3 regions of the Thermostichus vulcanus str. 'Rupite' genome follow, and region 1 is predicted to be linked to each of the others. Evidence: riboswitches for the same ligand, from Rfam matches in the RefSeq annotation. Region 1 holds a riboswitch; each other region holds the start of a gene.
What was found. A riboswitch is a leader RNA that binds a small molecule or an ion and turns the genes downstream of it on or off. The one in region 1 is predicted to bind cobalamin.
Positions count from the first base shown of each region.

Region 2: linked by a shared signal. The riboswitch ahead of JX360_RS09365 (HupE/UreJ family protein) and the one ahead of JX360_RS14125 (sirohydrochlorin chelatase) in region 1 are both predicted to bind cobalamin.
Region 3: linked by a shared signal. The riboswitch ahead of JX360_RS08925 (TonB-dependent receptor plug domain-containing protein) and the one ahead of JX360_RS14125 (sirohydrochlorin chelatase) in region 1 are both predicted to bind cobalamin.

Region 1 is NZ_JAFIRA010000044.1:22,472-24,732, reverse strand. It holds gene JX360_RS14125 (sirohydrochlorin chelatase) at 20-1,069, opposite strand; cobalamin riboswitch at 1,099-1,234, opposite strand; gene JX360_RS14120 (hypothetical protein) at 1,398-1,853, shown strand; gene treZ (malto-oligosyltrehalose trehalohydrolase) at 1,898-2,261, opposite strand, start outside.
Region 2 is NZ_JAFIRA010000021.1:35,615-37,875, reverse strand. It holds gene JX360_RS09375 (MGMT family protein) at 97-450, opposite strand; gene JX360_RS09370 (hypothetical protein) at 602-1,114, shown strand; cobalamin riboswitch at 1,223-1,364, shown strand; gene JX360_RS09365 (HupE/UreJ family protein) at 1,393-2,079, shown strand; gene ndk (nucleoside-diphosphate kinase) at 2,186-2,261, shown strand, end outside.
Region 3 is NZ_JAFIRA010000019.1:45,176-47,436, forward strand. It holds gene JX360_RS08920 (FmdE family protein) at 408-779, shown strand; cobalamin riboswitch at 846-1,008, shown strand; gene JX360_RS08925 (TonB-dependent receptor plug domain-containing protein) at 1,048-1,416, shown strand; gene JX360_RS08930 (DUF1636 family protein) at 1,505-1,963, shown strand; gene JX360_RS08935 (Uma2 family endonuclease) at 2,012-2,261, shown strand, end outside.

The sequences.
Region 1 (2,261 bases):
CCTCTGGGATCCGCCCCCACTAGGGTACTTGCCAGGCCCGTTGGTGATAATCCTCGATCTGAGCCCAAGGATCCGCATGGGTAGGGTCATGCCCATGATGGGAGTGGCTATGACTGTGGTTGTGATGACTGTGGCTGGGGGAGTGGCCGTGATCGCGTAAGCGATGCGTAGCATTGTCGTGAGGATGGGTATGTTGAGCACTGGCCCATTCTTTTACCGCCAGTCGAAACTTGCATAGGTGACAATTCATTTGGGTTTGGCCCTGTCGGGCTTCCTGTTCCAGTTGGCGCAGGCTCTGCAAAATCGTATCGACAATGCCCAGTTCCGGTAGACCCAGCCAGTCCATCCCTGGATGAAGGAGCCGTTGTTCCTGGATGGCAGCCTCGATTTTTTTCACCAACACGCCAGTAAACAGGAAGTAGGGCAAAACGATCACCCGGCGCGGTTGCCACAACAACGCTCGTTCAAACCCCATCGGTAGGCGCGGATGGGTAATGCCGATAAAACAAGTCTCGACGGCGCGAAAACCGGATCCCTCCCAAAGCAGGCGGGCCAGTTTACAGGTTTCGGCATTGGCTTCCGGATCGCTGGATCCACGACCAACAAACAGCAGCACGGTTTCCGAGTCCGGGATCCCTGGAGGTTGAGCAGCCAACAAAGCCCTCAAACGCGCTCGCAGCAGTTGCAGAATTTCGCTGCGGATCCCCAGGGGTCCACTGTAATGAATACGCAACTGTGGATACAGGGCTTGCAGCCGATCCAACTCCACCGTCACGTCAAACTTGTTGTGACGAGCCCCAAACAACAGCAGCGGCAGTGCCACCACTTCCTGCCAACCTTGGGCGATGCACTGTTGGATCCCTTGGGCAATACTCGGCTCGGTCAACTCCAAGAAACAGGGGATCACGGGCCGGTGGGGGGTACGGGCTTGGTAGGCTTGGGCCAGTTCGAGAAAAGCTTGCCGTCCTTGGGGATCCCGGGATCCGTGGCCAATGAGCAACAGGGGTAGGGGCTGAGGCGTAGATGGAGAAAGCGGGGTGGACGCGGCGGTACTGAGCAAGTCGAACACAAAAACTCCGTTCCTTGTGAATCGCAAGGGTTGTGGGATAGGGGCAGGTGGGCATTCTGGCTGAGGGAGGGATCCCATCACAGTTGCGTCACAGTGGCGGATTTGCACCGCACTTTCCCCAATCTGCCTGAGTCATCCAGATTAGCTTGCCCTTTGCCATTCACCAAGCCCCCCAGGGGGATGTGGGTGGATAGTGTCTGGGGAAATAGAGGTATTTACGGATTAAAATCGATTGCGAATGTGATCAGTCGCACTGTTGTGATCCATTGCATCTGATATAAAAACCAGTAAAGCTGGGAAATCTCGAAATATCCCGTGGAGAGCAATCATGGTCATCCTGGATTACAGCGATGCAGATAGCGGCTTTTGGGCTTCTACCCCCCAGGGCCTGGTGGAGGCGATTAAATTCCAAAACCACTTTTACGCGATTCGGAAACTGTATAAGCGCACCCAAGACGCGGTAGCTGCTTGTCGGACGGATGTAGAGAGCGGGTTTCGCAGCATCGTGGTGGAATTTAACGACCACGCAGAAGTATGGGCTCAGCTCTTGGCGAGTGTACCGGTGCAGCCCAAGGGACAAATGCAGGTTGCTCCCCCTACCACCAACCCTGCCAAACCGGTGTTGACCTATCGCGGCCAACCTTTGAGCAAGCCCTCTGGGAATGCCGCTCCTGTGCAAAAGCCCCTCACCTATCGGGGTCAAAAGGTAGCCGAGCAAAGGGTTGAACAAGCCCCGATTGTTTTGCCCGATACCCTCTACTTTCGCGGTGTGAAGGTGAACTGAGCTCCTGTTGGATGGGAAGCCCTTTCAAACAACCGCAGAGATTTTTAACTACCCTTCTGCCGGTAAACCCCTACTCCATAGGCAGGCACCTCAACAGGATCCCCTGTCGTTTGGGGGAGCATTGTTGAGCCGGAACCCAGCCAGTCGGGATCCTGACTATCCAGAAGTTTTTGCCAAGAGCCAGCCGGCCAGCCGGAATAGGCCATCGAATGTTCTGGGTGGAAATTAAATAGGGCGATAAGAAGATCGGATCCCTGCTGCCGCTGCAGAGCTAAACCCGATTCTGCGAAGAGATCGGCCTGAACGGTGGATCTCTCAAAACTTTGTAAAGCGGGGAGCGTTTTGCGCAACCGAATCAACGTTTGATACCACCGCCAAAGGGCTTGGTGTTGACCGGCTGAGTTGAGA
Region 2 (2,261 bases), on a different contig from region 1:
CACTCCATCCACGAGATAAGGCGCGTCCGCGTTCACGTTACCAGGGTTGGGATGGAGGTATCGCTATGGTAAGTTTAAGGTTGAGTCAAGCTAGGGTTAAGCTTTGTCGTCAGGACTAGCGGGATCCCAGCCAAAGCACTGCAAATCCACCCGATGGTCGGAGTCAAATCGGATCCCTTCCGCTTCCAAGAGAACTTTTTGCAGGTGATCTTGACCGAGGCGAAACGGTGAATAGGAGATTCGCCCCTGCGCATTGATCACCCGTTGCCAAGGGATATCTGTCTCTTCCCCTTGGAGCCGAAACAGCGCATACCCCACCTGTCGCGCATAACCGGGATAACCGGCCAAGCGGGCCACTTGCCCATAGGTGGCCACCCGTCCAGTCGGGATCCGCCGGACAACATCGTAAAAACGCTGGTAGAGGTTAGCAGAAGGCCCTTGGGGAAGCACATGGGGCTCCAGTTTGCACGAAGGAGATTTTAACCGGTTTGGACAAGGACACCGGCATTGTTGGAGGAAACCGGCACTAGAGCTGTACTCAGACTTAGCCGAGAATGAAATAAACCCTCTAATAAATCCTCCAAACTAACTCAAGGAAGCCATGAGCTATTTGATTGCCGTACTGCCGGATCGCATCGCTGCTGAGGCTGCCTATAGCGCCCTGGAAAAGGCGGGGTTTTCCCTCAGTCAACTCAATCTTTTGGGAAGAGGGTATAAAACTGCCGATGAATTTGGCTTCATCGATCCAGCCCGGTCAGCCCGTCAGCAGATGAATCGTATGGCAGTTTGGTTGGTGCCCTTTGGCTTTTTAGCAGGGGTCGGATTCAGTATTTTGAGCGGGTTGGAGACCTTCGCTTGGGCGGGATCCGTCGGCAATCACCTGATTGGTGGACTGTTGGGCGGGGCAGCAGCGGCGATGGGCAGCTTCTTCGTCGGGGGTGGGGTGGGCCTGAGCAGTGGATCGGGAGATGCCTTGGCTTATCGCAACCGATTGAACGCGGGCAAGTATTTGCTTATCCTGCAGGAAGATACCGAAGCCCGCATCCGAGAGGCAACTCGCATTCTGCGCCAATTTGAGCCGGAAAATTTACAAGGCTACACCGAGCGCCCTTAAATCCAATCTCAGACCGCTTAGGGAGGGGGAGTTCACCGAATGTCATCAGCGGTGACGGCCAGCTGTGATAGGGTTGCGATTGCTCTTCAGGTTTGGGGATCCCACAGAACCCACCCTAGAGTCAGCGGTTCCGTCGGGGAGCAGCCGTCGGAGGTAAGGGGGAAAGTACGGTGCAAGACCGTCGCTGTCCCGCAGCTGTGAAGGGTGATTTCACCCCAGCCAGAATGCCCGCCGTCTGTTGCAGTGAACGCCATTCCTATTCTGCGAGGTACAGAAGTATGTCTCCGTTTTGGCAGGGATCCCCGGCGGGATCTCATCCTTTCCCCTATATGGCTTATGTGTCAGGCAAGAGAGTGTCCCGGAACTGGGTTGCTGTCTTGGGGGCACTGGCGGTGTGGTTGTCCTTCTCTCCGGCCTTTGCCCATCATGCTTTTGGGGGAGAACTGCCGCAGTCGTGGTGGCAGGGGTTCCTCTCGGGGCTGGCCCATCCACTGATTGGGTTGGATCATCTGGCTTTTATTGTCGCCATTGGGTTGATTTCTGCCGGCCAAAACTGGCGCTACGGGATCCCTTTGGGCTTCGTCCTGGCGGCTCTAGGGGGTACCGGGCTCCACATTGCCGGCCTTGATCTTTGGCTCATGGAATTGGGCATTGCCGGTTCGGTGGTGCTGTTTGGGTTGCTGCTGGTGCTGGCAAGGCAGGTCAAGGGCTGGGTGCTGCTGCTGTTTGGATCCCTGGCGGGGTTGTTTCATGGCTATGCCTATGCTGAGGCGATTATCGGGGCAGGATGGATGCCTTTGGTGTGGTATCTGATCGGGTTTACCGTCATTCAGTACGGGGTAGCCCTCCTTAGCTTGGGGGTGGCTGAGTATTTGGGATCCCGTGTTTCCGGGCTGACCCGCTGGGCCGGTTGGATCATCACGGGGGTGGGGGCGGGCTTCCTCACCTTGGCGGTGGTGGGGTGACGGGATGCGCCAGTCTCCAAGTCTGCTGATCGGCTCTCTTGCGCTGGGGATCCCTAATCCAGTACAAGGATAACGGTGAAGATCTGTAACAACGAGGGGAAAACACATGGAGCGCACCTTTATCGCCATTAAACCGGACGGTGTGCAGCGGGGCCTAGTGGGCACCATCATCCAACGCCTAG
Region 3 (2,261 bases), on a different contig from region 1:
TTGACCTGCCCTTAATAAGGGGATCCCATAATTAGGCTCTAGACTTAAACTTCGAGATCCCAGTAGCACCGAAAAGAAACTACCACTTCGGCTTGGGGATTTTGATTTGAGGGGTCAGAGGAATCGCTGCTGAGGCAATGGTACTAATGCACAAGTGTTGTATGATAGCTTATCTAATTCTATTGATGATAGAGATACCAAAAATATATAGCGAGAAATTGTTAGACAAGTTGAGATATATTCAACTGATTATCCGTCAGGAAAGTAATTTTGTGGTTTGGATGACTCGTATGACTGGAGACCCTAAAGTGTAAAGTATTATGTCAGGATGCAACGCTTTTGCTCAAAATGTCCGTGCTGCCACGGTTCAAGAATAGATTGAAGACTCGCATCACGGGTGACATCGAATGGGGCTACGCGCCCTCGAGGAGTTAGGGCTGATGAGTCCTACTCCCCACACCTCTATGAATCGCTTTGCCGTAGAGGTGATTCATGAATCCCCCAGAGAGATCCAATTCACTTCAATTGTGGACGGCTTGCATGCCGGTACGGGGGCCAGTTTGGGCAAGATGAACTTGAGCTTAGTGGAAGTCGGCTCCGTTGAGGAAATGCGCAGCCTTGTCATTCATAAAGAAAGTGGTAGGCAGGTGGAATTTCGGGTTTTGCCAGAGTTTTTAGCGACCTATCGAGATTTGCCGAGAGAGGAGTTAGCAGCAGCCGGGCAACGGGTTCTGCAAATGCCGGATGAAGAGATTTTCGTTGTTAAAGTGAGTCCCTAAAGTTCTGGTAAGGTTCTGGTGAATATCCCCCTGGCATGGATTGGGATCCTAAATGTTTAGCGCTATGATGCAGATTCACAGATAGGTCACTGTGGGGATCAGCCACGGTGAGTAAAGGGGAAAGTCCGGTGGGAATCCGGCGCTGTGCCGCAGCTGTGATGGGACTCCGCTCTTGTTGAACAAGGGGGGTTCCCTCAGTCAGAATGCCCGCCTATCAACTTGTGCCTGACCTTTAGTTCCGCGTCGCACGGAAAAGGACACTTGATTGATGAAAACTTTTGTGCCCTCGGCTTTGGGCTGGGGTCTTTGTCTCTGGGGATCCCTGCTAGCTCTCAGGGGACTTACTCAGCCGGTTCAATCTTTAGAGACTGACATTCTGGACACAGGCATTAGCGCCGATATTCTCAACCAGCCGGTGACCAGCCCGTTTCGCCGTCCAGGGCTTCTGCGAGACTCTTCCCGCCCGGTTTATGTGGTTACCCTTCAGCAAATTCGTGAACAGGGGGCCAGAACGGCTCAAGAAGCCTTGCGCTACCTGCCCGGCTATACCACTTTAGCTTTGAGGGGTGGGATCCCCCTTTCCGAGACTCTGGCGTTGGATGTCGGGGTCGATAACCTGCTGAACCAGCAGTATTGAAGTCTTCCCCGGCTATCCCGGCATCGGACAAACCATCCGAGTCAATCTGCGGGGACAGTTTTAGAGGCTTGATTTTTACCGCTACCGCATGGGACGGATCCCAGCCTCAGTTCCTTTCATTCAACCCTTTAGCCCAAGACAAGCCATGATGACACAAGCCCAATCCCAACCTCTAGAACCCGGTACTGCCAAACCCCATTACCTGCTGGTGTGCACTACCTGTGGATCCCAATGGGTCAACGGCACACGGCAGGGCACCAGCCAAGGGGAAACCCTGCTTAACACCCTTCAATCCAAGCCACGGGATCCCCGCCTCTATCTGCAACCGGTCGAATGCATGAGCGGCTGTAGCCATGCCTGTGTTATCGGCCTGGCCGCACCCGATAAAACCACTTATGTCTTTGGAGATTTGGATCCGAAGGATACGGAGGCGATCTTGGCAACCGCTCAGCTCTACCTTGCCAAACCCGATGGCATCCTGCCTTGGGCAGAGCGCCCCCTCAAACGAGGGGTGATTGCCCGCATCCCGCCGCTGGCTCAAGTTTAGGATGAAATCACCGGAGCCCATGCCAACCCTCCATCTGAGGTCAGAGCGATGTTATCCACACCAACCCGGATCCCACCGCTAGAAAGTGGCGACCATCTCAGTCGTGCTGAATTTGAGCGGCGCTATGAAGCCATGCCGGATCTCAAAAAAGCAGAACTGGTGGAAGGAGTGGTTTATATGGGATCCCCGTTGCGAGTTAGAAGCCATGGTGAGCCACACGCTAATTTACTGATCTGGTTAGGAGTCTACAAAATTAGCCTTCCTGGTCTTGTTCTTGCTGACAATCCGACTGTGCGGA